Regions from separate parts of the Streptomyces zaehneri genome, predicted to be linked through region 2. Evidence: predicted binding sites of a transcription regulator. Region 2 holds the regulator's gene; the other holds the start of a gene.
What was found. The regulator HspR, encoded in region 2, represses chaperone genes until heat shock. The targets are predictions, from matches to a motif close to TTGAGNNNNNNNNNCTCAA.
Positions count from the first base shown of each region.

Region 1 (14,900 bases), on a different contig from region 2:
CGCCCGTGCTGGTGCTGGTGGCCAGCGCGCTCTGGGTGGCGGGCGGCTTCGCCTCCCCCTTCACGCTCGGCTTCCTGACCGTCCTGACGGCGCTGGAGCGGCGCATAGGCGGCGTCCGTACGGCCGTCGTGTTCCTGCTCGGGCATGTCCTGGCCACCCTCGCCACCGAGGTGCCGGTGGGCCTGGCCGTGCTCGTGGGCCGGCTGCCCGACAGTTCGCTGCACCGCCTCGACTACGGCATCAGCTTCGGCGTCGCCGCGAGTGTGGGCGCCCTGGCGGGGCTGCTCGGGCCGTGGCTGCGCTGGCCGCTGCTCGCCGCCTTCGGCGGGATGCTGCTCCAGGACCTGATCGCCTTCACCGACCCGATGACGAACTGGGGACACCTGATCGCGCTGGCGATAGGCGTCGGCACCTGGCCGTGGCTCCGGCGCCTGCCGCGGCCCCGGCCGCTTCCCGGCGCCGGCCTTCAGCCCGGCGGCTGACCGTCATCCCGGCCGCTTTCCGGGGCCGGCCGTCGGCCTGGCGGCGTTTCGGGGCCGGCTGTCAGCCCGGCGGCCGAGCGTCATCCCGGCCGTCGGTCGGGTGCCGGTCCTCCCGGTCAGTCGTCGTACTGGACCGTGCCGTCCGTGTGCAGGGTCGGGTGGAGCTTCATGGGGCCGTACTCGTCGAGGTCCGACGGGCGGGGCGGCTCGGGGCCGTCGGGTCCCAGGCGGACCATCCGCTCGACGCGGCAGATCCGGAACAGGCGGTCCTCCACGCTCGCCTCGTCGGCCCGGCCGGCCGCCCGGAACGTCTCCGCGGCCCGCGCGTAGAGGGCCTTCTTGTGCTCGTCGAAGCGGTAGAGCATCGCCCAGACGCGGGCCATCCCCTCGTACAGCGAGCGGCGCGCCTCGTGCGGGGTCGCCGCCAGCGACCCGCACGGGGTCCAGCCGGACCCGTCGCGTTCGGCCACCGAGAAGCCGACCGGCAGCCGCACCACGTCCGGGTGCGTCCGGGCCGCCCACTCGGAGTCCGCGCGCACGTCGGGAGGGAAGCGGGCACCCGTGTACGTGAAGTCGCGCAGGCCCAGCCGGAGGGCGCCCGCCATCGGGCCCTCGTCCCGCTCGGGGTCCAGGACGTACCCCACGTCCGGCGACGGGACGACGCCCGGGTCCTCCCACGACAGGCCCACGGGCTCGAGGTCGGTGGGCCGGGGCGGCTCCAGACCGTCGTCGCCGGTCCGGGCGAACTCGTCGCCGCGCACCACCCGGTAGCGCACGCCCAGCGCCTCCACCTCGTCGGCCGGGGCCCGCTCCAGCACGGCCACGGCCGCCAGTAGTTCGCGCCGGGCGGCCGGGTCGTCGGTGCCGTCCTTCGCCTTGAACCACAGGTGTGAGTTGAGCCCGTCCCGGGCCTGCTGGGGCATGCCGTCCACCACCGGCTTCAGCAGCCGCCAGCGCGGCTCCGCGGCCGTCCGGTCCCGTGCGGCGACACCGAAGACGGGTCCGCGCAGCGCGATGTGCGGGTAGCGGCGCGAGGAATCGACGGCGTCCGCCTCCGTCACCCAGGCGACGGGGTCGTCGCGGCGGACCAGGTCGGCGTGGAGGGCGTCGAGACGTCGCTTCCAGTCATCGGTCATACGCGCATTGTGGTCGCGCGGCGGGCGGCTTCGGGGTGAATGCCGGAAGTGGGCGGGGTACGGAGAGGGGGCGCGAGGGGCGTGCCCCGTCGTGCGGCGGCGAACGGTGCGCCCTCCCGGCCACCCGACGTCACCCCCGCGCGTCTCCCGTGAACTTCGCGCTCGTCAGCGACGACTCGACGCGCCAGCCCAGCGACTCGTACAGTGCCCGCCCCTGTGGTGTGGCTCCCAGTACCCCGGTCCGGGCACCCTGTGCGAACGCCGCGTGGTGCAGGGTCCGCATGACGAGGGCGCCGAGCCCGCGGCGGCGGTGGCCGGGGGAGGTCTCGACCTGGTCGACGGCCGCCGTGCCGCCGGTCGGGGCGATCTGCCCGCGCCCGGCCAGGGAGCCGTCCGGGGCGACGATCATGGTGCGGGTGACGCCGCCGCGCGACCAGGTGCGGGTCCGGTAGCCGTCGGGGGCGGAACCCGGCGGGACGCCGGGGAGGGCGGCCGTCATCAGGAAGCCGGGCTCGGGGTCGATCCACCAGCCGGGGCCCAGCCAGGGCCCGACCACCGCGGGGTCGGCGAACACCTTCAGCCACACGCCGGCCCCGGTCACCGCGCCCGCCACCTCCCGGACGGCCGGCTCCGACACCGCGCCGGCCGTCGCGCCGAACACGTGCCGGGTGACGTGCTGGATCCCCGTTCCCACGTCGACGGTCCAGCCCCACGGCTCGGCCACGGGCGGAGCCGCCCCGCGCGACACGACCCACCCGTCCACCCATGCCTGGACGAAACGATCCACAGGAACCCCCCGAGAGCGTTCGGTAATAGCCGCATTGCCTGTTGAGCTATTACATCCGACCGTAAGGGCGGAGCCGCCCGCCGGAACAGTCTTGATCGCCCAGAGCGAACGGGTCGCCTCCCGGGGAACATTCGGAGACTCACGTGCATTGAGTCGGCATAGCTCAACTTGACTGCCTAAGGGGAGATCATGGCATCGACGTCCGCTCCGCTCACCCTGCCTGTGCTGCCTCTCGACGACGAGGTCGTGCTCCCCGGCATGGTGGTTCCGCTGGACCTCAACGACACCGACGTACGCGCCGCTGTGGAGGCCGCGCAGGCCGCCGCCCGTTCAACACCGGGCAAGCCCCAGGTACTCCTGGTGCCGCGCATCGAGGGGACCTACGCGAGCACCGGCGTGCTCGGCACCGTCGAGCAGGTCGGCCGGCTGGCCGACGGCGACCCGGGCGCGCTGATCCGCGGCCGCGGCCGCGTGAAGATCGGCGCCGGCACCACCGGGCCCGGCGCGGCGCTGTGGGTCGAGGGGACGAGGGTCGACCAGAGCGTCCCCGAGCCGCTGCCCGGTCACGTCGCCGAACTGGTCAAGGAGTACAAGGCGCTCGCCACCGCCTGGCTGCGCAAGCGCGCCGCCTGGCAGGTCGTCGACCGCGTCCAGGCCATCGACGACGTCTCCGCGCTCGCCGACAACTCCGGTTACTCGCCGTTCCTGACCACCGAACAGAAGGTGGAGCTCCTGGAGACCGCCGACCCGGTGGCCCGCCTGAAGCTCGCCACCCAGCAGCTGCGCGACCACCTCGCCGAGCAGGACGTCGCCGAGACCATCGCCAAGGACGTCCAGGAGGGCGTCGACAAGCAGCAGCGCGAGTTCCTGCTGCGGCGCCAGCTCGAGGCGGTGCGCAAGGAGCTGCGCGAGCTCAACGGCGAGCAGGAGGGCGAGGAGTCCGACGACTACCGTGCCCGCGTCGAGGCCGCCGACCTGCCCGAGAAGGTCCGCGAGGCGGCCCTCAAGGAGGTCGACAAGCTGGAGCGCTCCAGCGACCAGTCGCCCGAGGGCTCCTGGATCCGCACCTGGCTGGACACCGTCCTCGAACTGCCGTGGAACGAGCGCACCGAGGACCGGTACGACATCCAGGGCGCCCGCGCCGTCCTCGACGCCGAGCACGCCGGCCTGGACGACGTGAAGGAGCGGATCACCGAGTACCTCGCGGTGCGCAAGCGGCGCGGCGAGCGCGGCCTGGGTGTCGTGGGCGGGCGGCGCGGCGGTGCCGTGCTCGCGCTCGTCGGACCGCCCGGCGTCGGCAAGACCAGCCTCGGCGAGTCCGTCGCCCACGCCATGGGCCGCAAGTTCGTCCGCGTCGCCCTCGGCGGCGTCCGCGACGAGGCCGAGATCCGCGGCCACCGCCGTACCTACGTCGGCGCGCTGCCCGGCCGGATCGTGCGGGCGATCAAGGAGGCCGGATCGCTGAACCCGGTGGTGCTCCTCGACGAGATCGACAAGGTGGGATCCGACTTCCGGGGCGACCCGGCGGCCGCCCTGCTGGAGGTTCTGGACCCGGCGCAGAACCACACCTTCCGCGACCACTACCTGGAGGTCGAGCTCGACCTGTCGGACGTGGTCTTCCTCGCCACCGCCAACGTGCTCGAAGCCATCCCGGAGGCCCTGCTCGACCGTATGGAGCTGGTCCGCCTCGACGGCTACACCGAGGACGAGAAGGTCGTCATCGCCCGCGACCACCTGCTCCCGCGCCAGCTGGAGCGGGCGGGCCTGGACAAGGACGAGGTGACCCTCGACGAGAGCGCGCTGCGCAAGCTCGCCGGCGAGTACACCCGCGAGGCGGGGGTGCGCACCCTGGAGCGGTCCATCGCGCGGCTGCTGCGCAAGGTCGCGGCCCAGCACGAACTGGGCGAGCGGAAGCTGCCGTTCACCATCGGGCACGAGGATCTGCGCGCTCTGATCGGCCGGCCGCACCACGTGCCCGAGTCCGCCCAGGACCCGGCCGAGCGCCGGACCGCCGTGCCCGGTGTCGCGACCGGTCTCGCGGTCACCGGCGCCGGCGGTGACGTCCTCTTCGTCGAGGCGTCGCTGGCCGACCCCGAGACCGGCGCGGCGGGCCTGACCCTGACCGGTCAGCTCGGCGACGTGATGAAGGAGTCGGCGCAGATCGCGCTCAGCTTCCTGCGCAGCCACGGCGCCGAACTGGAGCTGCCGGTGGGCGACCTGAAGGACCGGGGTGTGCACATCCACTTCCCGGCGGGCGCGGTCCCGAAGGACGGCCCGAGCGCGGGCGTCACGATGACGACGGCCCTCGCCTCCCTGCTGTCCGGCCGGCTCGTCCGCACGGACGTGGCGATGACCGGCGAGGTCTCCCTGACCGGCCGGGTCCTGCCGATCGGCGGCGTGAAGCAGAAGCTGCTCGCCGCGCACCGGGCGGGCGTCACCACCGTCGTGATCCCCAAGCGCAACGAGCCCGACCTCGACGACGTCCCGGCGGAGGTGCTGGACAAGCTCGACGTCCACGCCGTCACGGACGTCCGCCAGGTCCTGGAACTGGCGCTCGCGCCCGCCACGAACGGCGCGACGCCGGAGGTTCCGGTCGCGGCGTGACGGACGCGACCGGAGAAGGGAAGGCCCGGGTCCCGTGAGGGAGGCCCGGGCCTTCCCGGTTCCGCCGCGGACCCGCATCGAGGTCCTGGGAAGCGCCGCCGGTCCCCGCCTGCGAAATACTTAAGAGCTGCGCCGATGGCGGCGACCGGCGAGATCAGGGGTGCTGACGTGCACGAGGACACAAACGGCGACGGACGCGACAGCGGGTCCGACACGTCGTCGCGCGGTGTGGAGCAGGGCGACCGGGAGTTCCTGTCCCTGGAACGGGAGCTCACGGTGCTGCTGCGCCGCGCCCGCGCCAACCAGGGGGAGATGGCCCGTGAGGTCCACCCGGACCTGGAGTCCGCGGCCTACGGCCTCCTCGTCCGGCTGGAGGAGTGCGGCCGCCAGCGCGCCACGGAACTCGCCGGCTACATCGGCGTCGGCAAGGCCACCATGTCCCGCCAGCTGCGCGCCCTGGAGGAGCTCGGGCTGGTCGCCCGCGAGCCGGACCCGGCGGACGGCCGCGCCTGGCTCGTCGACCTCACCGAGGAGGGCCGCACCCGGGTGAGGCGGGTCCGCGAGGCCCGCCGCGAGCGGTACGTCACGCACTTCTCGGACTGGGACCGCAGCGAGGTCTCGGAGCTGGCCCGGCTGCTCCACCAGCTGAACCGGGGGATGGAGAAGTAGCGCCGCGGGCACGGCGGGGCCTCAGAGCTCCACGCACACCACCGTCGCGTCGTCGTGCGTCTTCGCCCGGCCCAACAGGGCCCGGCCGGCGGCGTCGTCCGCCCGCTCCAGCGCCCTGACCCGCTCCACCAGAGCCCCCGCGCCCTCCTCGCGGACGAGGGTGAACAGGTCCGTCCAGTCGCCCTTCCGGAAGAGCTCCGCCCAGCGGGTGGCCCCGTCCGACAGCGCGGCCAGCGAGCGGACCTCCGCGCGCGGCACGCTCGCGGTGACCGCGCGGGCGGCCACCCCGGGGTCGGCCGCGGCCGTGAAGAACCCGCCCTCCTTGTTACGGAGGGTGCCGTCGACGACCTCGGCGCTCCGCAGCAGGGCGCGCGGCAGGCGGGCCAGCCGGTCGTCGCGGACCGGGGTGACCGTGCCGTCCGGGGCGGCGAGCAGCAGCGCCGCGTCGCACAGGACCAGGTACTCGACGGTTCTCGGCGACCAACGCGCGAGGACCACGGTGGCCTGTGGGGTGCGTGGGTGAGAAAGGTCACAGGTCTCCGCATGGGCCTCGGCGGTACGCGCGATGGCAAGGGCGAGCGCCTCGGCCAGGGGGACATCCGGGAGTGAAACGGTCAGTTCGGTCAGGGCGCCGCCGAGTCGCGCCGTGAACCAGGGGACCGAATGCAGACAGCCGGCGCCACCCGGGGGTGGTGTCACCCCGTCCAGCAGGACGAGCGAACCGCCCTGTCCGGAGGCGGGAAGTCCGACACTCGCGAAGTCCTCGTTGGGGCGGGCCCGGTCACCGGCCTCCGACACAAGTTCCGTACGCATCCGGACAGTCTGCACGACCCCTTCACAGCCTTCGCGAAAGGCTGGCATCGCTCCCCGAACTCACGTACCGCCGCAGGTCAGACGCCTGGTTTGGGTAGGAATAAAGCACTCCGGGAACGCGTGGCGGCGAATACTGTCAAAGCCCGCCGCCCACGTCCAACCGGCCTGCCGCGCAAGGCCGCTGCGCACGCCGGAGGAACTTGCCCGCCAACTCTCTCCCGATGTTCACTCCTTCGGGTGGCGGGGCAAGCGATGCGAGGCCCCTGCCCACCGGCACTGGGAGGGTCGGAAACCGTACCGGACGTACGCGCCAGTTGACGGAGCGTCACATCCGGCCCATGGCACACGAGTCAGGAATGCGAGCACCGGTGCAGAAGACGCGGCCTCGGCGTACAGGCAGGCAGACGGCCTCCGAGGGGGGCGCGGAGCGCACCCCTGTCGGCAAGGGCCGTCCCACCCACGTACGCAACCGGCTGATCGTCGCGGTGGCCGTCGTGGCCGCCGCCGTCGCCGGGGCGGGCGCCCCCTCGATCCTCGCCGCCTCCGGGCAGCTGAAGGACTCCCAGGACCTGGTCACCCTGGCCGAACAGAGCCAGGACGCCCTCGCTCTCGCCCAGTCCCTGGCGGACGAGCGCGACGAGGTCACCACCTACGTGGCGGCCGGCCGGGTGAAGTCCAAGGCCCCCTCCGCCCAGGGCAGCGCCCGGGTCGACCGGCAGGCGGCCGAGCTGACCGCCGGGACGGACGTCTCCGCGGCGCTGCGCGAGGCCCTCGCCGCCGTGCCGTCCGTGCGCCAGTCGGCCCTCACCGGCAAGAGCACCGCGCTCACGGCGCACGAGGCGTACTCCCGGGCCATCGCCGCCCTCCATGTGCTCGTCGACCGGCTCGCGGAGGAGATGCCGCCCCGCGCGGGCTCCGGCGCGTACGCCCTCGCCGAGCTCGACACCGTCGTCCAGCAGGCCTCCGCGACCCGGGGGCTGCTGCTCGCGGCGCTGAACGTGCCGACGACCACCGAGACCGCGTACGACCCCGTCACCGGCCGGTCGGTCACCGAGAAGGTCTCCTCGGACGCCGACACCAAGCAGCGCAACGCGCTCACCGCCGCCGCGCAGCAGGCCCGGCTGCGCTCCGACGCGGCCCTCGCCGACTTCCGGGAGGGCGCGCCGCAGGAGACGGTGGACTCGTACGACTCCACGGTCACCGGCGGTGACGTCGACGCCGCCGAGGCCTACCTCGCCGCTCTCACCGACCAGCCGAAGCTGAGCGACGGCGAACTCGACACCAGCGTCAAGAAGCTCGACGCCGCGCTCTCCGCCCGGGTCGACCTGATGCGCGGGGTGGAGTCCTCGCTGTACGGCCACCGCGCCGAGGACCTGGCCCGGATGCGGGACGACGACGTCACCGACCTGGAGCTGCGCGTCACCCTGCTCGGGGCCCTGATGCTGCTGACGGTCGTCGTCGCCACGGGCATGGCACGCAGTCTCACCCGCCCGCTGTCCGTCCTGCGCCGGGGATCGGCGCGACTGGCGGGGGCCGAACACCCGGCGGCGGAGGAACCGGTCCGGTTCACCGGCCGCAACGACGAGTTCGCCCAGGTCGTCCGCTCGGTCAACGCCCTGCACGAACACGCCGCGGTGCTCCACGAGCGCGTCGGCACCCTGGAGTCCGATCGCAAGCACCTCGTCGGGCAGCGCCAGAAGATGGCCGACGCCCGCGAGGAACTGCGCACCGAACTCGCCGAGTCCGCAGCCCAGTTGGACGGGCTGCGGGACAGCATCGGCGGTACCTTCGTCAACCTCGCCCTGCGCACCCTGGGCCTCGTCGAACGCCAGCTGGCGGTCATCGAGGGGCTGGAGGAGCGCGAGCAGGACCCCGACCGGCTGGCCACGCTCTTCAAGCTCGACCACTTCGCCACGGTCATGCGCCGCCACAGCGAGAACCTGCTGGTCCTGGCCGGTACGGAACACGTCCAGCAGCACGCGGGCCCGATCCCGCTGGTGGACGTGGTCCGCGCGGCGGTCAGCGAGATCGAGCGGTACGAGCGGGTGCGCATCTCCGCCCTCCCGCCGCACGCGCACGTGGCCGGATTCGCCGCGGACGACCTCTCCCACCTGCTGGCCGAACTCATGGAGAACGCCACCTCGTTCTCCCCGCCGGACCTGCCCGTCGAGGTCTCCGGCTGGCTCCTGGAGAACGGCGAGGTCATGCTCTCCGTCCAGGACGAGGGCATCGGCATGGCCGAGGACCGCATGAGCCGTCTCAACGCCCGCCTCGCCGAGTTCGACCCCGAGACGCCGTACGACCAGGAGGGCGAGGAAGGCCTCGGCCTCGGCCTGTACGTGGTGGCCCGGCTCGCCCACCGGCACGGGGCACGGGTGCGGCTGCGCGAGCAGAAGCAGGGCGGGGTGGCGGCGGTCGTCGTCCTGCCGACCGCGCTGCTGGCCGCGGCCCCGGCCGCCGCGATCCCGGTGACGAACCCGGCGGCCACCCCCCAGTCCTTCTCGCTGCCGGGCGCGGACGCCGAAGCCAACTCCAATGTCCTGCCGGGCCGCAAGAAGCCCGAGGACCCGCTGGTCGAGCTGGCGGAGAGGGCGGTACGACAGGCAAAGACCCCGGCCGGGACGCCCACGCCGGCTCCGGCGGAACTCCCGGCCGAGACGCCGGCTCCGCCGCAGCCCCTGGCCGGGACCCCGACGCGGATCCCGGCCGAGACGCCGGCCGAGACGACGATGGAACTGCTGCTGCCGAGCCCGCAGGGCGAGGCCGCGGCGGACGCCGAGGAGGCCGAGGAGGTCGAGGAGACCGACCAGGCGGGGGAGCAGGGCACCGCCGCCGACCCGGCGACCGCCGACCGCGCGGACCTCCCGCCGGGCCCACCCGCACCCGACGAAGGCCACGCCGCCGGCGAGGCCGAGGCGGAACACACCCGCACACCGGACGCCCCGGAAGAGCTCGTCACGGACAAGGGCCTCCCGAAGCGCACCCCCAAGATCACCGCACCCGCCCAGGCCCCGCGCCAGCGGACCGGTTCCGTCGACGCGGACGCCCTCCGCCGCCGTCTGGGCGGTTTCCGCCGGGGAGCGGAGGCCGGCTACCGCGACGTGGAAGCCGAAATCGCCGAACGGACGGGCCGGAACCAGGTGCCGTCCCCCGAAGCAACTCGGAAAACAACTCGAGAAGCACGCGCACACGCCGAAGAAAGCACGGGGGGCACAGTCGAGGAGGCAAGCAGTTGACCGCGCCCAGTACCTTCGGACTGAGCAGTGAAGCCCGTAACCTGCACTGGCTGTTGACCAACCTCGTGGAGGAAGTACCCGGCATCCAGTCCGTCGCCGTCGTCTCCTCCGACGGCCTGCTCCTGCTGTCCTCCGACCCGGGCCGCAACCTCGAGGCCCGCGAGGCCCGCGAGGCGAAACCCACCGGCCCGCGCGGCTCCTCCGCCGATCTCGCCACCATCGTCTCCGGCATCGGCAGCCTCACCATCGGCGCCGCCAAGCTCATGGCCTTCGGCGGGGTCAGGCACACCATGGTCGCCATGGACGAGGGCAGCCTCTTCGTCATGTCGATCAGCGACGGCTCGCTCCTCGGCGTGCACGGCTCCGCCGACTGCGACATGAGCGTGGTGTCCTACCACATGGCTCTCTTCGTCGGCCGCGCCGGACACGTCCTGACTCCTGAACTCCGCAGTGAGCTACGGCAGTCACTGGAGTCCGAGGAGACGGGGGTCGTCCGATGAGCGCCGTTCCGAAGCAGTCGCGGGGCGACCGGCAGCAGCTCCCCGTGCGGGGCGGCGACCGCAAGCCGGCCCGGGTGCGCCCCTACTCGCTCACCGGTGGACGTACCCGCTTCGGGCACGTCCTGCTGGTGGAGACCTTCGTGGCGGCCCTCGAAGCCCCCGAAGAACGCAAGGAACTGGCGAACAGCTCTCTCAAGTCCACGGTCATGCCGGAACTGCGGGCCATCGTCGAACTGTGCCGCCGTATGCGCACGGTGGCCGAGATCGCCGCGCTGCTGAAGATGCCGCTCGGCGTGGTCCGGGTGCTCCTCAGCGACCTCGCGGACCAGGGAAAGATCCGTGTGTACGGCACCGGTACCGCTCACGGTACGGGCCGTCCCGACCGCGCTCTGCTGGAAAGGGTGCTGAGTGGACTCCGTCGTCTCTGACGCCGCTCGTGGCGTCTCCCCCTTCGTCGAACCCGAGCCCGACGAGCCCTTGCAGCCCTGGCAGACGGACCGCACCCGTGCCCCCATCGCCACGAAGATCGTGGTGGCGGGCGGGTTCGGCGTCGGCAAGACCACCCTCGTGGGCACCGTCTCGGAGATCGAGCCCCTCCAGACGGAGGCGCTGATGACCGAGGCCAGCGAGGGGACCGACGACCTCACCGGCACCCCGGAGAAGGTCACCACGACGGTCGCCATGGACTACGGCCGGCTCACCCTCGACGACGACCTGGTGCTCTACCTGTTCGGTACGCCGGGACAGCAGCGGTTCTGGTTCATGTGGGACGACCTGGTGCGCGGCGCGATCGGCGCGGTCGTACTGGCCGACACCCGCCGGCTGAGGGACTGCTTCCCCGCCCTGGACTACTTCGAGAGCTGCGGGCTGCCGTACGTCGTCGCCGTCAACCACTTCGACGGCAGCGAGGCGTTCGAGCCCGCGGACGTGCGGGAGGCGCTGACGATCCCCGCGCACATACCTGTCATGATCATGGATGCGCGGCGCCGGATCTCGGTGATCGAGACCCTCCTGGCCCTGGTGGGCCACGCGCTCGACGAAACCCCCGAGTAAGGCCCTCAAGGAGAGTCCCCCGCATGCGGAAGATACTCGTCGTCGGAGCCGGCCAGTCCGGTCTCCAGCTCGCCCTCGGCCTCCAGTCGCACGGGTACGAGGTCACCCTGATGTCGAACCGGACGGCGGACGAGATCCGCTCCGGCCGGGTCATGTCGACGCAGTGCATGTTCCACACCGCCCTCCAGCACGAGCGCGACCTCCAGCTGAACTTCTGGGAGCAGCAGGCCCCGAAGATCGGCGGGCTCGGCGTCTCGGTGGCGGCCCCCGGTTCGCACGACCCGGGCCCGACGCAGCGCGCGATCGACTGGCTGGGCAGGCTCGACGGATACGCGCAGTCCGTCGACCAGCGGGTGAAGATGGCCGGCTGGATGGAGACGTTCGCCCAGCGCGGCGGCCAGCTGGTGATCCACGGCGCGGCGGTCTCCGACCTCGACTACTTCTCCCGCGCCTACGACCTGGTCATGGTCTCGGCCGGCAAGGGCGAGCTCGTCCAGATGTTCGGCCGCGACGCGGAGCGCTCCCCCTACGGCGAGCCGCAGCGCGCCCTCGCCGTCGCCTATGTGCACGGACTGGGCCCGCGTCCGGAGCACCCGGACCTGGACGCGGTCCGCTGCAACCTCGTCCCCGGCGTCGGCGAACTGTTCGTCATGCCGACGCTCACCACCTCCGGCCGCGCGGACATCCTGTTCTGGGAGGGCATACCCGGCGGCCCGCTGGACGTGTTCAAGGGCGTCAAGGACCCGGCCGAGCACCTCTCCCTGACCCTGGAGCTCATGGAGAAGTTCACGCCCTGGGAGTACGCGCGGGCCACCAAGGCCGAACTGACCGACGCCGGCGGCACCCTGGCCGGCCGTTACGCGCCCACCGTCCGCAACCCCGTCGGCCGCCTCCCCGGTGGCGGCCTGGTGCTCGGCGTCGCCGACGTCGTCGTCGCCAACGACCCGATCACCGGGCAGGGCTCCAACTCGGCGTCCAAGTGCGCGGCCGCGTACCTCGCCTCGATCATCGAGCGCGGCGAGAAGGAGTTCGACGAGGAGTGGATGCGCGCCACCTTCGACCGGTACTGGAACACCGCCCAGCACGTCACCAAGTGGACCAACGCGATGCTGGCCCCGCCGCCGGAGCACATCATCGACCTGCTGGGCGCGGCCGGTCAGCTGCCCCCCGTGGCTGATCGTTTCGCCAACGCCTTCAACGACCCGGCCGACTTCGAGAACTTCTTCTACGAGCCGGAGAAGACGGCGGCCTACCTGGGCTCGGTCGCGGGGGCCTGAGCGGGGGCCCGAGAGGCCTGAGCGGGGCTCTTGACGGGAGTCCGGGCGGGAGCGGGAGCGGGCGGCGCGTCCGGGCGTACGGCTCCCAGGACCGGTTGGGCCGCGATCTCGGTGATCTTGACCTGCTCGCCGGTTCGCGGCGCCTGGACCACCTTGCCCGCGCCCAGATACATCGCCACATGCGTGGCCTCGGGGAAGTAGATCACCAGGTCGCCGGGGCGCAGCCGGGTCAGCGGGATCCTCGGCAGCCGCGCCCACTGCTCCTCGCTGGTCCGCGGGATCGGAGTCCCGGCGTGCCCCCAGGCCTCGGACGTCAGGCCCGAGCAGTCGTACGACCTCGGGCCTTCCGCGCCCCACTCGTACGGCTTCCCGATCTGTCGTACGGCGTACCGCACGGCCTTCGCGCCCTCCTTCGACGGTTTGCGGTCCTCGTCGAGCGCGCCGGACGCCATGAGCTTCTCCTGCGCCCGCGCCACGCTGTTGCGTTCCAGTTCGGCGAGGGCGGCGAGCTGCTCGGCGGTGAGGGAGGCGAGGAGTTCCTCGACGTCGGCCAGGCGCCGGGTCACGTCGTCCCGCTCCTTCTTCCGGCGTTCGGTGAGGGTGAGCTGTTCGTCGAGGGCGGCGCGGGCCTTGCGGGCCAGCCCGTCGGCCAGGCGTTCGCCGCTCGCCAGCCGCCCGACCGTCCCGGCCCGGTCGCGCGCCAACCGGCCGATCAGATGCCCCTGGTCGAGGGCGTGCTGCGGATCGCGGGCGAGAAGCAGCCGTACGTACGGGGAGATGTCGCTGCTGCCCTGGTACTGCTGGCGGGCCAGCCGTCCGGCCGCGCCCCGGCTCCGGTGCAGGGAGAGCCGGGCCTTCACCAGGGCGGCGTCCAGCCGCGCGGTCTCGGCCCGCCGCCGCTTCAGCTGTTCCTCGGTGGCGTTGAAGGCCTCGGTGGCCCGTTCGGCCTCCTGGTACAGCCGCTGAAGCTCCGTCAGCAGTTCGGCGACGGTGCGCTCTTCGCCGTCCGGGGCGTCCGGGTCGTCCGTCTCGGCCGCCGGCGGTTCCTCCGGGTCCGGCGTTCCCGGCGTCTCCGGCGTCTCCGGTGTCCCCGACACGTCCGACGTCTGCGGAGCCGTCACCGTCCGTTCGCCGGGCGTCGGGGGCTCCGGTGCCGCCACGGCGAGCCCGGGGCCCAGGACGGCCTGTACGGCGAGCGCCGCCGTGGCGACCGTACAGGCCGGACGCAGCAGTCTTCCTGACACGTCATCACCTCCGCTGCGGGGTGGCCCCTCCATCCCGTAGGGCGAGCATCAGGCGCGTGTGCGCTGCCCGCGCGCTGGAGGTGCGGTTCGGCGCAATCGAGTCACTCGTCGGCGTCATCCCGCCGTCCGCCCGGCGTGGCGTCGGGCGGAGTTCTGGGCGTGGTGCCGGACTCGGTGCCGGGCGTGGTGCCGGGTTTCGACCACGGCCACCTCAGTCCGCTCGCGCCGCCGCTCCACCTGCCCGCGCCCCTGTCGCCCTCGTCGGCGAACTCGTACTTCCAGCCCTGGGGCAGCCCGAGCTTCCTGCTGTGGCCGCGCGGCACGCGCCGGTAGACCAGGACGGTGGGCGGGCCGCCGGCCGCGTCGGGTACCGGGATGCGGTACGTCTTCGGCGGGTGCCCGGTGGGGCCCAGCAGCACGGGCAGCACCCGGCCGTCCATGGGGCCGCCCTCGAAGGGGGTGTCTTGGCTCTTCACCGCACCAGTGTCGATCAGGTCTCCGCCGCGAGCGCACCCCGGACCAGTTCGGCGGTCTGCGCGTCCCGCGCCGCGGTCACCATGAGGACGGCCACGAACTGGTCCACCAGCCAGTCCCGCAGCTCGTCGGCCGGCGGCTGCTTGTCCTCGTCGAGCCAGATGAGGGAGGCCGCCTCGACCGCGGTGATCCACATCCGTACGGTCATCCGGAGCCGCGGCCCGGGATCCGGGACCCCCAGGTGGCTGTAGATGTGCTCGGCGGCGGCCCGCCGTACGCCGTCCACGATGGCGGTGGTCCGGGACGTCTCGACGACGCTGCCGCCCTGGAGCAGGGCGCTGAAGCCGGCGTCGTGACGGCCGACGAACGTCAGGTAGCGGTCGAGGGCGCGGGCCAGGCGGGGGAGCGGCGGGCCGTCGTGGGGCTCGTCGAAGCAGTGGTGCAGCTCCTCGGCGGCGGAGCGCAGGGCGGCCTCGTAGAGCTGCTGCTTGCCGCCGGGGAAGTACCGGTAGACGAGCGGCCGGGACACCCCGGCGGCCTCCGCCACGTCGTCCAGCGAGACGTCCTCGGGGACGCGGTGCGCGAAGAGCGAGAGCGCGGCCTCGAGCAGCTGGCTGCGGCGCTC
Region 1 covers NZ_JASTTJ010000001.1:138,955-153,854, forward strand. The annotation lists gene QQM72_RS00640 (rhomboid-like protein) at 1-482, shown strand, start outside; gene QQM72_RS00645 (DUF5954 family protein) at 599-1,618, opposite strand; gene QQM72_RS00650 (GNAT family N-acetyltransferase) at 1,749-2,405, opposite strand; gene lon (endopeptidase La) at 2,595-5,009, shown strand; gene QQM72_RS00660 (MarR family winged helix-turn-helix transcriptional regulator) at 5,178-5,678, shown strand; gene QQM72_RS00665 (protein phosphatase 2C domain-containing protein) at 5,700-6,491, opposite strand; gene QQM72_RS00670 (sensor histidine kinase) at 6,860-9,727, shown strand; gene QQM72_RS00675 (roadblock/LC7 domain-containing protein) at 9,724-10,227, shown strand; gene QQM72_RS00680 (DUF742 domain-containing protein) at 10,224-10,655, shown strand; gene QQM72_RS00685 (GTP-binding protein) at 10,636-11,280, shown strand; gene QQM72_RS00690 (styrene monooxygenase/indole monooxygenase family protein) at 11,304-12,557, shown strand; gene QQM72_RS00695 (NlpC/P60 family protein) at 12,530-13,801, opposite strand; gene QQM72_RS00700 (hypothetical protein) at 13,903-14,277, opposite strand; gene QQM72_RS00705 (TetR/AcrR family transcriptional regulator) at 14,292-14,900, opposite strand, start outside.
Region 1: a site for HspR is predicted at 2,554-2,572, ahead of lon (endopeptidase La). Genes of this name have one in related genera too.

Region 2 (14,900 bases):
TGGCCGTGCGCCAGACCAACCACCAGGACGGACCGTATTCGCGACTGTCCCTGCGCCAGAGCCTGACCGCCGCGACGACGATCGCCGATGCGGGGCGCTTCGACCTCCTGCAGTACGTCATCGACCACTGGCACATCCGCTACCCGTGGCGCGACCACCTCGTCGAACGGGAACTGTTCGAGGAGGCGGTGAACCTGCGCTCCGCCGAGCCGCTCAGGACACGGCTGGCCAGACTGGGCTGACCCGAGCCTCTCGTCCATTCGACCCGAGCGAGAACGACCGTCCAGTCTCGCGTCGGGGAATCGAGGTTCTCGATCCGCTCCGACTTCCGTCCCTGGTCGCGGATCGGGAACACGTCACCGAGTTTCAGCGAATGGTCGGTCGCGACGCTTCGACAACGACGACGAGGCCCTCGCGCTCGCGAAGATGCCGGACGGAGAACCGGGCAAACCCCTTGTTCGCCTGCAAGTCACATCAGAGCGCAATCTCCTGCACCGTCCCCTTCTTCGCGCCGCGATTCTATTCGGCCCTCTTCAGGACAACGCACCAGTCCCTGTCGCCGGGATTCTCCACTCGATCGACCTTCCAAGCCCGCCCCCGAACCAGAAAGGATTCCCCTACTTCAAGGGTGTACCTCTGCTCACCATCAGCAGCAACTCCCAACCGCACCGTCAGCGGCACTTCGGGCCTGGCGTCGACGTGAATCACACCGAATTGAATCCCGTTCTCGAACGCAGGAATACCATGCACGATTCTCACTTCGGACACTTGACCATCACTCCAATGTGACATAGCGGTGGTTGATATATTTCTTGAATTCCGCGACCGTCAGCTCCTCGGGATCGTTCATGTCATGCGGATTCCTCAGGTAGAAGTAGCCTCGGTCGTCCACCTTGGTCACCTCGTAGGCATGTCCCGAAATGAGGTCCTTGGCCAGGGGGGCCTCACTCCTCTCCGTGGACACCGAACCCACGGCCAGGCTGCGGAGTTACTCCCCTGGTTCCTCGGGCTCTCCGACCGCATCCGATTCCCGGCGTGCCGAGATGTCGGTCCGCTGGGCCGGCACATCCGGAACCACTGGTCGTTCGGTCTCGCGGATTTCGCTCACTGTCCGTCCCCCGTCGTGGTCCCCGCGGTGTCCGGTCGTCGGATCGTGCGCTCGAAACACGACAGCGTCCGCCCGAACCGCTTTCGCCACTCCTCCGACGGATCCCCGCAGCAACCCGGTGGCGGCTGGACCCAGGGCCCGCCCCCGAGCTGGCCCGGCCGGCAGCCGTAAGGTCTCGGGTGACCGATCAGGCCCGGGGGCCGGTCCCCCCGGGCGGAGGGCTGACCTCGTCGATGTCGGCGAGGATCTGCCGCGTGAGGCGGAGCTCGATGTCGAGGATGTCGCGGCGGAACTTCCCCGGATCCTTTGCGTAGCGGGCCCTGCCCACTTCGGAGGTGAAGGCCGATGCGGGGACCGCGTCCTGGCCCGCGGGGATGAACTTCTGGACCTCCTCGACGGCGGCCACCGCGTACGCCACCGCGCCGCGCTGCCGGTGGTGCTCGGATTCGGGTGAGTTGAGCAACTTGAGTCCGGCACGGCCGGCGACATCGGCCGCGACCGCCGCGAACTCACCGGGGTCGATGATCTCGGACGGCTCGGGACCGCCGAAGGCCGGCGGGGGCGGCGGGATCTGCTCGGCCATCAGGAAGGTGAAGTTCCGGTTGCGGCCGCACTGCGCGCACGGTCCCTCGTACACGGCGACGATGTCGTCACCACGCTGCTCCAGGCGGTGCCGTCGGACGAAGTCGGAGCTCCCGCACTCGCACGGGTGCAGGTCCATGTACAGGTGCGCTTCCAGTGAGGAACGGGCTCTCAACATGGGATGATCCTAAAGTCTGTTGTGCGGTGTGCATATGTACAGAGCCTGGGGGAGGGCATCACGTGGACACATCGGCCGATCCGCAGATCGTCATGGGCACGCTCCGCACGGGCGGACCCGCGCAGCAGCAGGATCTCGTGTGGGCCGCGAGGCGGGACATGGGTGCGGTGGCGGCCGTCGTCCTGGGGGACAGCCTGGTCTCCCTCACTCCGGCTCAGACCGAGGACGGGCGTCAGTATTTCGTGCTGCGGGACAGTCAGGGGGAGTCCGCCCAGATCTGGGTGGACGCCATTCCGCTGACGACGGGAGCGATCGCCGACACGGCGACGAACACCGCCTCGCAGAACTACGTCATCCGGGTGTCCGACCGCCTTCCCACCGCGATGCTGGGACGAGTCCTCGCCCACGAACTCGGTGAGCTCGCCGCCGTGCGCGAACGCGCGGCCGACGGTTTGGTCCCCGTCCGGGAAGACCTGTTGCGGGAAGGGGCGGAGCTCCCCGCAGACCGTCAGCTGTCAGCCGCGGACAGGGGACGTATCGGGGAGCTCAACTGGCTCGCCGGACAGTGCAAGGACACCGCGCTCTCCTCACAGCAGCAGATGGAGGCGCGCGCGCAGTTCTCCGCACTGCTCGACCCGTACGGCATCCGACCCACCGTCGCTCTGAGCGACGAGGCGGCGTTCCGCACCCAGGAAAAGGCGGCACGCGTCCGATACCTGGTGTCGTACGCCTCTCTCTCAACAGATTCGGTGAGTCTCCTCGAGGATCTCGCCCACCCCATAGAAAACCTCTCCCCCGCCGACGCCACCGCCCTCCAGGCCTCCCGGGACGCCGCGCTGCGGGCCGAGCGGCAGGTCGAGGCGTTCATCGGGCGGCGTGACGTCACCATGCCCATGCCCGGCTACGACCAGAACGGGCTGCCGCTTCCCCGCGACGAGCTGGAGCCGGCCGCCGAGCGGTGGGCCGAGTACCGCGCCCAGGTCAGCGAGCGCACCGTACAAACGCTGGAGGGGCAGCTCGCCGAAGGGCAACTCCCGCTGCGCAAGGTCGTGATCGGCGGCGGGGCGAGTCTCACCGGGCGGGATCCGGAGGCGCTGCTGGTGGACGGGGCGGGCCGCTGGCACCTGGACCCCGGTGCCGGGATCGTGCAGTCGGCGGACCAGGACCGCGACCTCGTGCAGTGGATGGGCGTCGACCCGTACTCGGCGGTCGAGGATCCCCGGCACCGCATCTCCATCCACGCCGTGCGGGTCTGGGAGGACCAGCTCGCCACCCAGGGCGACGTGGTGAACGGCCACGCCCGGCTGCGACTGGGGCAGAACGGCGAACTCCTCGCCGAAGTACGCACCTTGGGCGAGGACGGCGCGGAGAGTGCGACCCCCCTCTGGGTGGCCTGCGACGGCACGCCCAGCATCGCCACCGGCCTCACGCCGGAACTCGTACCGGGAATGCCGCGCGGCGAATTCGCCGTGGAGAGCCGCGGCGAAGCCGTACGGCTGATCGGCGATCGTCTGCGAGAGCTGGAGGGGCAGGGGTTTCCCGGCGCGGGCGAGATGGGCGCCTGGCTGACCCAGGCGGAGCGGGGCGGCGCGGACACCGGTACCGTGCTCGGCGCCCTGAACTCCTATGCGGAACTGAAGGACGCCCTCTCGGCCGGCCTGGGCACCGCGGACGAGACGCGCATGGGCAACTGCTTCACCGCTCTCGACTCGACGCGGAAGTGGGAGGCGGCGCGGAAGGCCGCGGAGGGGCGGGCGCTGCTGGGCGACGAGGTCGCCGAGAGCCGTTTCGATCCGCACGCCGCCCAGGAGTGGATCGTCGTGGGCTCCGGCGGCACGGCCGTCGCCAACGCGGAGATCATCCTGATCCAGAATCCCGACGCCCAGGTCACGATCATCGGCTCGAGGCCGCCGCCGGCGCTGCAGCACCAGGTCCAGTTCCCGGCGATGGAGGCGAAGTACGGACACGGCGAGGGCGGCGAGAGGCGTCTGAGCTTCGTCGAGGCACGCGTCGGGGCCATCGAGACCTACCAGGACGAGAAGGGCGAGACCCGCTTCCAAGTCCCCTACGTCGAAAAGGGAACCAAGGAACAGAGAGTGGCCCGGAGCGACGGATACGTCACCAGTCTCGGCCGCACCAACCCCCTTCCGCCCGCCCTCCAGGTCCTCGCCGACGAGGTGCGCGACCGGGGCGGGGAGATCTCCGGGGACCTGCTGTTCGACAAGGACGACCAGTACATCGGCTACGGGCTCACCTTCGCCGTGGACGGCAGGGAACACCGCGTCGACGTGGACGGCGCGGCCTCCTGGCAACTGCCACGCGAGATCTTCGCCCCGGAGACGGGAATCCAGGGCCGGTTGAACGGGATGGGCGTCCGCGGTCTGCCCTCCGAGACCGGCAACGCGGCTCCCGGCTTCTCGCCCATCGCCCGCCAGAGCGCCCTGCGCGCACGCGCCGTCGCGGCGGCAGCGGCGGGCGACCCCGAAGCCGTACGACGGCTGTCGACGATCCCGGAACGCTGGCGGCGCCCGGACCTGGGCCAGGACCAGGATCACGGCCAGGACCAGGACCAGGACACGAGCAAGGACACAGAGAAGGGCACGGACACCGGCACGGAGGCAAAACCACCGGCTACGGGCACGGAGGCAAAACCACCGGCTACGGGGACGGAGGCAAAACCACCGGCTGCGGGCACGGAGGCAAAACCACCGGCTGCGGGCACGGGCAGCGCCACCCCGCACCAGGAGAAGGCCAAGCCCGCACCGGCACGGGAACAGCAACAGGAAGAAGACCGGGTGCGAGAGCCGGACCCGGAGCCCGTCCCCACCCCCGACTCGGCCACAGCCCCGGGCACGGCCCCGACGACAACCCCGTCCCCGACCACGACGACAGGCCCAGCTCCGGCACCGGGACCTGCCTCTCCATCGACCCCGGCCCCGTCCCCCGCCCCGACGGCACCCGCGGCACCCGCACCGGCCCCGGCCCCGTCCCCCGCCCCGGACATCCCCGGCTCCCACCTGTGGCAGATGGGCGTGCCCCGGGGCGGCGGCAACCGGCCCCCCGCTCCCGTCCGGAAGCCGGAGCAGCAGCCGCCGGGTCACGAGCGGCCGGAGCCGGGCGTCGACATGGGCGAGTGACGGCCGTGGAGAACGAGGCAGGGGCCCGGAGACGAATCTCCGGGCCCCTGCCTCGTACGCGTATGCCTCGGTCCTGCGGTCCTCAGGTCCCGCGGTCCTCAGGTCCTGCGGTCCTGAGGTCCTGAGGGTCTCAGTCGGACGACGGCTGTGACCGCTTGGGCCGCCAGACCACCAACGCGCTGGTCTGCTGCACCTCCTGGTACGGCACCAGGTCCCGCCGGTAGGAGGCGTGCACCGCCGCCTCCCGCTGCTGCATCGCCGTGGCCGCGCCGTCCAGCGCGGCTTCCAGCTCCGCGGCCCTGGCCTGGAGCGCGGCCACCTGGTTCTCCAGCTCGATGATCCGCTTGATGCCTGCCAGGTTGATGCCCTCGTCCTGGGACAGGGCCTGCACCGTGCGCAGCAGCTCGATGTCGCGGGCCGAGTAGCGACGCCCCCGGCCGGCGGTGCGGTCGGGGGAGACGAGACCCAGGCGGTCGTACTGGCGTAGCGTCTGCGGATGCAGGCCCGAGAGCTGGGCCGCCACCGAGATGACGTAGACCGGGGTCTCCTGGGTCAGTTCATACGGGTTACGCCGACGGCCGTCCATCACTCTCATGCTCCCTTCGCGGCCTCGAACAGCTCCGCCCGCGGGTCCTCGCCCGCGGTCGCCTCGTGATACGCCTCCAGCGCCTCACGAGCCTTCCCCGACAAGTCCTTCGGAACACTCACCTCGACGGTGACCAACAGGTCGCCGCGGGTGCCGTCCTTGCGGACCGCGCCCTTGCCCCGCGCCCGCATGGTGCGGCCGTTGGGCGTGCCGGGCGGAAGCTTCAAGGTCAGGGACGGCCCGCCGAGCGTCGGCACCTTGATCTCGCCACCGAGTGCCGCCTCGGTGAACGTCACCGGCACGGTCACCGTCAGGTTGTCCTCCTTGCGGCCGAACACCGGGTGGGCGCCGACATGGACGACGACGTACAGGTCGCCCGCCGGGCCGCCACGCTCGCCCGGGGCGCCCTTGCCGCGCAGCCGGATGCGCTGACCGTCCGTCACCCCGGCGGGGATGCGGACCTGCATGGTCCTGGACGACTTCGCGCGGCCGCTGCCCTTGCAGTCCAGGCAGGGATGCTCGGCGATCAGGCCGCGCCCCTTGCAGTCCGGGCAGGGGTCGGTCAGGGAGAAGCCGCCTCCCGAGCCCCGCGCCACCTGGCCCGTGCCCACACAGGTGGGGCACACGCGCGGGGTGCCGTTCTTGTCGCCCGTCCCCGAACAGGCCTTGCAGGGGGCCTGCGAGGACATGCGCAGCGGGACCGTCGCGCCCTCGATCGCCTCCGTGAAGGTCAGGGTGACCTCGGTGTCGATGTCCTGGCCGCGCCGGGGCTGGGTGCGGGTCGTGCCGGGGCCGCCGCGGTTGAAGAGGCCGCCGAACACGTCCCCGATGCCGCCGCCGAAGCCGCCCTGGGCACCGCCGCCCTGGGCGCCGCCTCCGAAGAGGTCGCCCAGGTCGAAGTTGAAGGAGCCGCCCGCGCCCGGCCCGGGGCGGAAGCCGCCGTTGCCGAAGAGGGCGCGGGCGTCGTCGTACTCCTTGCGCTTCTTGGGGTCACCGAGGATGTCGTTCGCCTCGGAGATCTCCTTGAAGCGCTCCTCCGCCTTGGCGTTGCCCTTGTTGGCGTCCGGGTGGAACTCGCGGGCGAGCTTCCGGTACGCCTTCTTGATCTCGGCCTCGGTGGCGTCCTTGGGGACGCCGAGGACCTTGTAGAAGTCCTTCTCGACGAAGTCTTTGGTGCTCATCCTCGACGTCCCTCCTCTCCATCACTCATCCGGTCGAGCTCAGCCCTCGTCCGGGCCACCGCTCTCCTTGTCGTCGGCCGCCTCGGCCTCGTCGGCCTTCGCCGCCGCCGCGCCGGGCTGCGGTTCGGCCACGGCCACCCGCGCGGGGCGGATGGTGCGCTCGCCGATGCGATACCCGGGCTGAAGGATCGCCACGCACGTCGTCTCGGTGACGTCGGGCGCGTAGCTGTGCATCAGGGCCTCGTGGATCGTCGGGTCGAAGGGCTCGCCCTCCTTGCCGAACTGCTGGAGGCCCATCTTGGCCGCGACGGTCTCCAGCGATTCGCCCACCGACTTGAAGCCGCCGACGAACTCGCCGTGCTCGCGCGCGCGGCCGATGTCGTCGAGGACGGGCAGGAGCTCGGTCAGGAGGTTCGCGACGGCGATCTCCTTGACCGCGATCCGGTCGCGCTCGACCCGGCGGCGGTAGTTCTGGTACTCGGCCTGGAGGCGCTGGAGGTCCGCGGTGCGCTCTCCCAGAGCGGTGCGCACCTGGTCCAGCTGGGCCACCAGACCGGCTGTCTGGTTCGTGTCCCCGGCCGGGGCCGCCCCCGCCGCCGAAGCGGAGGAGGAAGCGGCCTTCGGCTCGGCGTCTTCAGGGGTGGCGCCGGAGGGGACGTCGGGCTTCTCCTCGAAGCCCGGGGTCTCCTCCGTCACGCGGCACCGTCCTTGCGCTCGTCGTCCACGATCTCGGCGTCCACGACGTCGTCGTCCGCCTTCGGGGCGTCGGCCTGGGGAGCGTCGGCGCCCTGGCCGGCCTGGGCGTCGGCGTACATGGCCTGGCCGACCTTCTGCGAGACCGCGGCGACCTTCTCGGTGGCCGTGCGGATCTCGGCGGTGTCCTCGCCCTTGAGCGCGGCCTTCAGCTCCTCGACGGCGGCCTCGACCTCGGTCTTGACCTCGCCCGGGACCTTGTCCTCGTTGTCCTTGAGGAACTTCTCCGTCTGGTAGACGAGCTGCTCGCCCTGGTTGCGGGACTCGGCGGCCTCGCGACGACGGTGGTCCTCGTCCGCGTACTGCTCGGCCTCCTGGCGCATGCGGTCGACCTCGTCCTTCGGCAGCGAGGAGCCGCCGGTGACGGTCATCTTCTGCTCCTTGCCGGTGCCGAGGTCCTTGGCCGTGACGTGCATGATGCCGTTGGCGTCGATGTCGAAGGCGACCTCGATCTGCGGGACGCCACGCGGCGCCGGCGGCAGACCGGTCAGCTCGAACATGCCGAGCTTCTTGTTGTAGGCCGCGATCTCGCGCTCGCCCTGGTAGACCTGGATCTGCACCGACGGCTGGTTGTCCTCGGCCGTCGTGAAGATCTCCGAACGCTTCGTCGGGATCGTCGTGTTGCGCTCGATCAGCTTGGTCATGATGCCGCCCTTGGTCTCGATACCGAGGGACAGCGGGGTGACGTCGAGGAGCAGGACGTCCTTGACCTCACCCTTGAGGACACCGGCCTGGAGCGCGGCGCCGATGGCGACGACCTCGTCCGGGTTCACGCCCTTGTTGGCGTCCTGACCGCCGGTCAGCTCCCTGACGAGCTCGGCGACGGCGGGCATCCGGGTCGAACCACCGACGAGAACGACGTGGTCGATCTCGGAGAGGTTGATGCCGGCGTCCTTGATGACGTTGTGGAACGGCGTCTTGCAGCGCTCCAGAAGGTCGGCCGTCAGCTGCTGGAACTGGGCGCGCGTGAGCTTCTCGTCCAGGTGCAGCGGGCCCTCGGCGGACGCCGTGATGTAGGGCAGGTTGATCGAGGTCTCGGTGGACGAGGACAGCTCGATCTTCGCCTTCTCGGCGGCCTCGCGCAGACGCTGCAGCGCCATCTTGTCCTTGGCGAGGTCCACGCCGTGGCCGGCCTTGAACTGCTGCACCAGGTAGTCGACGACACGCTGGTCCCAGTCGTCACCACCGAGGTGGTTGTCGCCGTTGGTGGCCTTCACCTCGACGACGCCGTCACCGATCTCCAGGAGGGACACGTCGAACGTGCCGCCACCGAGGTCGAAGACGAGGATCGTCTGGTCGTCCTTGTCGAGGCCGTACGCGAGCGCGGCCGCGGTGGGCTCGTTGACGATACGAAGGACGTTGAGACCGGCGATCTCACCGGCTTCCTTCGTCGCCTGACGCTCGGAGTCGTTGAAGTACGCCGGGACGGTGATGACCGCGTCGGCCACCTTCTCGCCCAGGTAGGCCTCCGCGTCGCGCTTGAGCTTCTGCAGGATGAACGCGCTCATCTGCTGCGGGTTGAAGTTCTTCCCGTCGAGCTCGATCGTCCAGTCCGTGCCCATGTGGCGCTTCACGGAGCGGATGGTCCGGTCCACGTTCGTGACTGCCTGGCGCTTTGCCACCTCGCCGACGAGCACTTCACCGTTCTTGGCGAAGGCGACGACGGACGGCGTGGTCCTGGCACCCTCGGCGTTGGTGATGACGGTGGGCTCGCCGCCCTCCAGAACGCTGACGACGGAGTTGGTTGTGCCCAGGTCGATGCCGACCGCACGTGCCATGGTGATCTTCCTCCAGCTGACTTGAGTGGAACGGACTCAAGTGTGCACGAGGCTCACCTCTCGGTCAACAGACCTGAGTCGTACCCACTCAACTCTTATCCGTTCCTTACACGCAAGGACGCGTTGACCTGCGGCGATACGGATCGACCGGTTCGCCGTACACCGGACTGCGGGTGGTGCGCCTGGTCCTCGGATTGACGCCGGGGCGCGTACACCGACGCCGAACCCGACCCGGGACGCCGCTCGGGGCGGGGCACGGAACGGCCCGCGAGCCGCGCCTCCCGAAGAGCACCACCGACACCACGACCGGCACCGCCCGCCCCCCGGGCGACACCCACGCCACGCGGCCGCCGGGCCCGCCGGTCGCGTCGGCCACGCGCGCGTGGGGGCCCGTACACCGTGACCCGCAGCATCCCGAGCACGACGACGAGTGCCCCGCCGGCCACCCACAACACCGCCCGCGCGTCGACCCATCCGGCGTGCACCAGCACCCCGACGAGCACCGCGGCGAAGGTCGCCACCGCGACCAGGACGGTCACGCCCTGCGCGGTGAGCCCCAACCGCCGCAGCCGGTGGGCGAGATGGTCGGACGCGCCGCGCAGCAACGGCCGTCGGGCCAGCCGCCGGGACAGCACGACCAGGACGACGTCGGCCACGGCGACCGCGGTGAGTGCGACCAGCACCCCGGCGCCGGCGACCGGATCGTGCCCCGCGCGGGCGATCACGGCGGCCGCGGCGAGCAGGAACCCCGCGAAGAGCGATCCGCACGCCCCGAGGGCGACACGCGCGGGAGGCCAGTTGTGCATCAGGAACCCGGTCAGCGCGGCGGCGAACACGCTCAGCAGTACCGCCAGCCCGTCCATGACCTCGACGGCGGCACAGGCGGCCACGCCGAACGCGGTGACGACCCCGACGGTTCCGGCCACCCCGTCGGCGTGGTCAAGCGACCGGAAGGCGAGGGCGACGAAGGTGATCCAGCCGACACCGGCGACTCCGGCCACCACCCCGGTGTCGCCGTACGGCACCACGAAGGCGGCCGCGACCGCCGTGCCGACCACCAGGAACCGCGCGTTGAGCCGCCACACGTCCGCGACCAGCCCGAGCGCGGCGACGGCGCCTCCCGCGGCGAGCAGCACCTCGATGCCGTCACCGAGCGGGGCGATACCCGTCCAGTCCCCGACGACCGCGACGAGACAGGTGGCGAGCACCACGGCGGCACCCCCGAACAGAGGAACCCGCCGCTGCCGCTGCCGCCGGTCGAGCAACCCCAGGCGCAGAGCGGGTACGCGCAGCAGCGCGGCGAGGACGGCGGCGAGGAACAGGGCGGTGATGGCGGCGACGATCCCGTAGAGCACGGATATAAATTAGTCACATATGTACCAATTTGGTACGAATAACACGGCCGATTCGTCACCGGATCCCAGTCCGATCCCCAGTCGGACCCCCAGCCGGACCCCCAGCCGGACCCCCGGTCGGACCCCTGCCGGATGCCGGCCGAACCTCAACCGGAACCCAACACTCCACCCACCCGAACGCGACCGGATCCTGAGGCAACCCTCAGCGACTGAGATCACTCCGCACCCCGCTACAGTGCGACGGAGAATACGGGGTAGTCTCAAACGGACTGCATAAGTTACCGCTTAGTAATTTCCCTCGCAGGCCCGAGGAGCCCCCAAATGCAACTCGCCGCGATCATCGTGTCGCTGCTTCTGACCGTGGTCGGCGTCGCCCTGATCGCACGTGCCATCGGCCAGTTCGTCCGGTACTTCAAGCTGGGCCAGCCGCTCCCCGCCGGAACCCGGACCGACAACCCCTACGCGCGCAGTGTGACGCTGGCACGGGAGTTTCTCGGCCACACGCGGATGAACCGCTGGGGCATCGTGGGCTTCGCCCACTGGTTCGTGGCGATCGGCTTCCTGACGCTGCCGCCGACCCTCGCACAGGCCTTCGGCCAGCTCTTCGAGGCCGACTGGGTGCTGCCGGTCATCGGCGACTTCCTGCCGTTCGAGCTCTACATCGAGTTCATCGGCGTGATGACGATCCTGGGCATCGTCGTCCTCATGGCGATCCGCCTGCTGAACCTGCCGTCCCGCGCGGGCCGCAAGTCCCGCTTCGCCGGCTCCAAGTCCGGCCAGGCCTACTTCGTCGAGTACGTCATCCTCACCATCGGCCTCGCCATCTACGTGCTGCGCGGCCTGGAGGGTGCACTGCACCACGTGGAGCACTACGAGGCCGGCTACTTCGCCTCGTACCCGCTCGTCCTGGCCTTCAAGGGACTGAGCGTCACCACGCTCCAGAACCTGGTCTACCTCGTCGCGATGATCAAGATCGGGACGTCGTTCATCTGGATGATCGTGGTCTCGCTCAACACCAACATGGGTGTGGCGTGGCACCGTTTCCTGGCGTTCCCGAACATCTGGTTCAAGCGCGACGCCGACGGCGCCACCGCGCTGGGCGCCCTGCTGCCGATGACGTCGGGCGGCGAGCCGATCGATTTCACCGATCCCGGTGACGACGACGTGTTCGGTGTCTCGCAGGTCGAGCAGTTCTCCTGGAAGGGCCTGCTGGACTTCTCCACCTGCACCGAGTGCGGCCGCTGCCAGTCCCAGTGCCCCGCCTGGAACACCGGCAAGCCGCTGTCCCCCAAGCTGCTGATCATGTCGCTGCGCGACCACGCGCACGCCAAGGCCCCCTACCTCCTGGCCGGCGGCGGCAAGAGCATGGAGGGCGAGGAGAAGGCCTCCGCCGAGCAGCTCGCCGGGGTGCCCGCCGCCGCGCTCGCCGAGGCCGAACGCCCCCTGATCGGCACCGCCGAGGAGAACGGCGTGATCGACCCGGACGTGCTGTGGTCGTGCACCACCTGCGGCGCCTGCGTCGAGCAGTGCCCCGTCGACATCGAGCACGTCGACCACATCGTCGACATGCGCCGCTACCAGGTCATGATCGAGTCCGCGTTCCCGTCCGAGGCGGGCACCATGCTCAAGAACCTGGAGAAGAAGGGCAACCCCTGGGGCCTGGCGAAGAAGCAGCGCCTGGAATGGCTCAAGGAGGTCGACTTCGACATCCCCGTCGTCGGCCGCGACATCGAGGACCTCACCGAGGTCGAGTACCTGTACTGGGTCGGCTGCGCCGGCGCCCTCGAGGACCGCGCGAAGAAGACCACCAAGGCCTTCGCCGAACTCCTGCACATCGCCGGCGTCACGTTCGCCATCATGGGCGGCGACGAGAAGTGCACCGGTGACTCCGCCCGCCGCCTCGGCAACGAGCCCCTCTTCCAGGAGCTCGGCATGGACAACGTCATGGCGCTCAACACCGCCTTCGGCGAGGAACTCGACGACGACGGCAAGGTCACCGAGGAATCGCGCAAGCCGAAGTCGGCGAAGAAGATCGTCGCGACCTGCCCGCACTGCCTCAACACCATCGGCAACGAATACCCGCAGCTCGGCGGCGACTACGAGGTCATCCACCACACCCAGCTGCTCCAGCACCTCATCGACGAGGGCAAACTGATCCCCGTCACCCCGGTCGAGGGCCTCATCACCTACCACGACCCCTGCTACCTGGGCCGGCACAACAAGATCTACACGCCCCCGCGCGAGATCATCGCCAGCGTGCCGGGCCTGCGCAACGAGGAGATGCACCGCCACAAGGAACGCGGCTTCTGCTGCGGCGCCGGCGGCGCACGCATGTGGATGGAGGAGCGAATCGGCAAACGCATCAACAACGAGCGCGTCGACGAAGCCCTCTCCCTCAACCCCGACATCGTCTCCACCGCCTGCCCGTTCTGCCTCGTCATGCTCACCGACTCCGTCAACGGCAAGAAGAACGAAGGCAAGGCCAAGGACACCGTCCAGGTCGTCGACGTCTCCCAGCTGCTCCTGGAATCGGTCAAGACCACGGTCGACGACGAGCCCCCCGCGGGCGAGGCGCAGACCGAGAACGAGCCGGAGCCCCAGCCGGTGGAGTAGCCGAACGGCTGCACCCCAGCTGCACCTCAGCTGTACCGACGCCCCCGTGTCCACCGTGGACACGGGGGCGCCGCCGTTCACGCTTCGACTCCCCCTCAGCCCCCTACGACCCTCCCCTGAAGAACCACTGAATCCCGCCCCGTTACTCCCCTTAGGGGATGTCACAGCTCGGCAGCAAAGCCGTGCCCGGACGGCCGGCCCCGCCACGTCACTCTCCGGGACCAGGTACGTTCGAAGGCGTGGCTGGATTCAGGATGGGACGCGGCGGCCGGGACAACCGTGCCCCGCAAGCGCGACCGCAAGAGCCTCCGTACGGGCAGCAGGCGCCCCAGGGACCGTCGCGGTCCTCGGGGCCGTCGGGACCCTCGGGGCCGTCGTACGGCTACCCGTCGGCCCAGCCGCCGTACCCGCAGCAGCGTCCGCCGTACGGCGGCACGGGCGCGGGCGGCGGACAGTGGCCGCAGGCGAACGGCGGAGGGTACGGCGGCCAGAACGGCGACGAGCCGGAGTACTTCGGCGGCGACGCCCCGTACGGCGCTCCGGGCGGCCCCGGTGGGCCCGGCGGCCCGGGGGGTGCCCCGCACGACCCGTACGCCGCGAACAATCCGGGGCACACCCAGGCCTTCTCGATCGACGACCACCACCAGTACGACCAGTACAACCAGGGTGGTACGTATCACGCGGGCTCCGCCCCGGCGGGTCCGGTCGGTCCGCGTCTGCACTGGAAGGAGCTGCTGAAGGGCATCGTCCTCACCCCCAAGCAGACCTTCCTCCAGATGCGGGACTACACGATGTGGGGCCCCGCCCTCGTCGTCACGTTCCTCTACGGCCTGCTCGCGGTCTTCGGCTTCGACGACACGCGCGCGGACGCGATCAACGCGACGCTGTCCAACGCGATCCCGATCGTCCTGACGACGGCCGTCGCGATGGTGCTGAGCTCCTTCATCCTGGGCGTGGTCACCCACACCCTGGCCCGCCAGCTCGGCGGCGACGGCGCCTGGCAGCCCACGGTCGGCCTCTCGATGCTGATCATGTCCCTCACGGACGCCCCGCGTCTGGTCGTCGCCATGTTCTTCGGCGGCGACGCGTCGTTCGTACAGCTGCTGGGCTGGGTGACGTGGGTGGCGGCCGGCGCCCTGCTGACCCTGATGGTCAGCCGCTCCCACGACCTGCCGTGGCCGAAGGCACTGGGCGCGTCGTCGATCCAGCTGATCGCACTGCTGTCGATCGTGAAGCTGGGCACGTTCTAGAACCCGGCGGACACGGGTAGGGCCCTCGACGGATGGTCGGGGGCCCTTGGCATGCCATCACCGAAAGCGACCTTCCCTGATCACCATGACGTAGCGAGTCATCGCAAATGCCGCATGTCGCACCATGATGAATACGGAGCGTAATATATTGTGACTGTTCCCTACACCTCCTACAAGGAGTGCGCGTGAAAGCTCGCTTTGGCGTGAGGCGGGGAACGGCGCTCGTGGCCGCCCTGCTGGTCGCCGTCATCGCCCTGATCCTCCCGGGATCGGCAGCCGCCCGGACGGACGACGGCCGAGCCCACTCCGACCACTGGGGCGTGATCGCCCGCAAAACGATCGGCTCGCCGGTCGCCGAACTCCGCAACGGGCCCTACGG
Region 2 covers NZ_JASTTJ010000009.1:198,984-213,883, reverse strand. The annotation lists gene QQM72_RS17635 (hypothetical protein) at 1-242, shown strand, start outside; gene QQM72_RS40905 (DUF6406 domain-containing protein) at 520-792, opposite strand; gene QQM72_RS17630 (hypothetical protein) at 776-901, opposite strand; gene QQM72_RS17625 (hypothetical protein) at 1,296-1,868, opposite strand; gene QQM72_RS17620 (hypothetical protein) at 1,931-5,005, shown strand; gene QQM72_RS17615 (heat shock protein transcriptional repressor HspR) at 5,136-5,591, opposite strand; gene dnaJ (molecular chaperone DnaJ) at 5,597-6,772, opposite strand; gene grpE (nucleotide exchange factor GrpE) at 6,812-7,468, opposite strand; gene dnaK (molecular chaperone DnaK) at 7,465-9,303, opposite strand; gene QQM72_RS17595 (MraY family glycosyltransferase) at 9,399-10,658, opposite strand; gene QQM72_RS17590 ((Fe-S)-binding protein) at 10,980-13,271, shown strand; gene QQM72_RS17585 (Yip1 family protein) at 13,430-14,521, shown strand; gene QQM72_RS17580 (hypothetical protein) at 14,707-14,900, shown strand, end outside.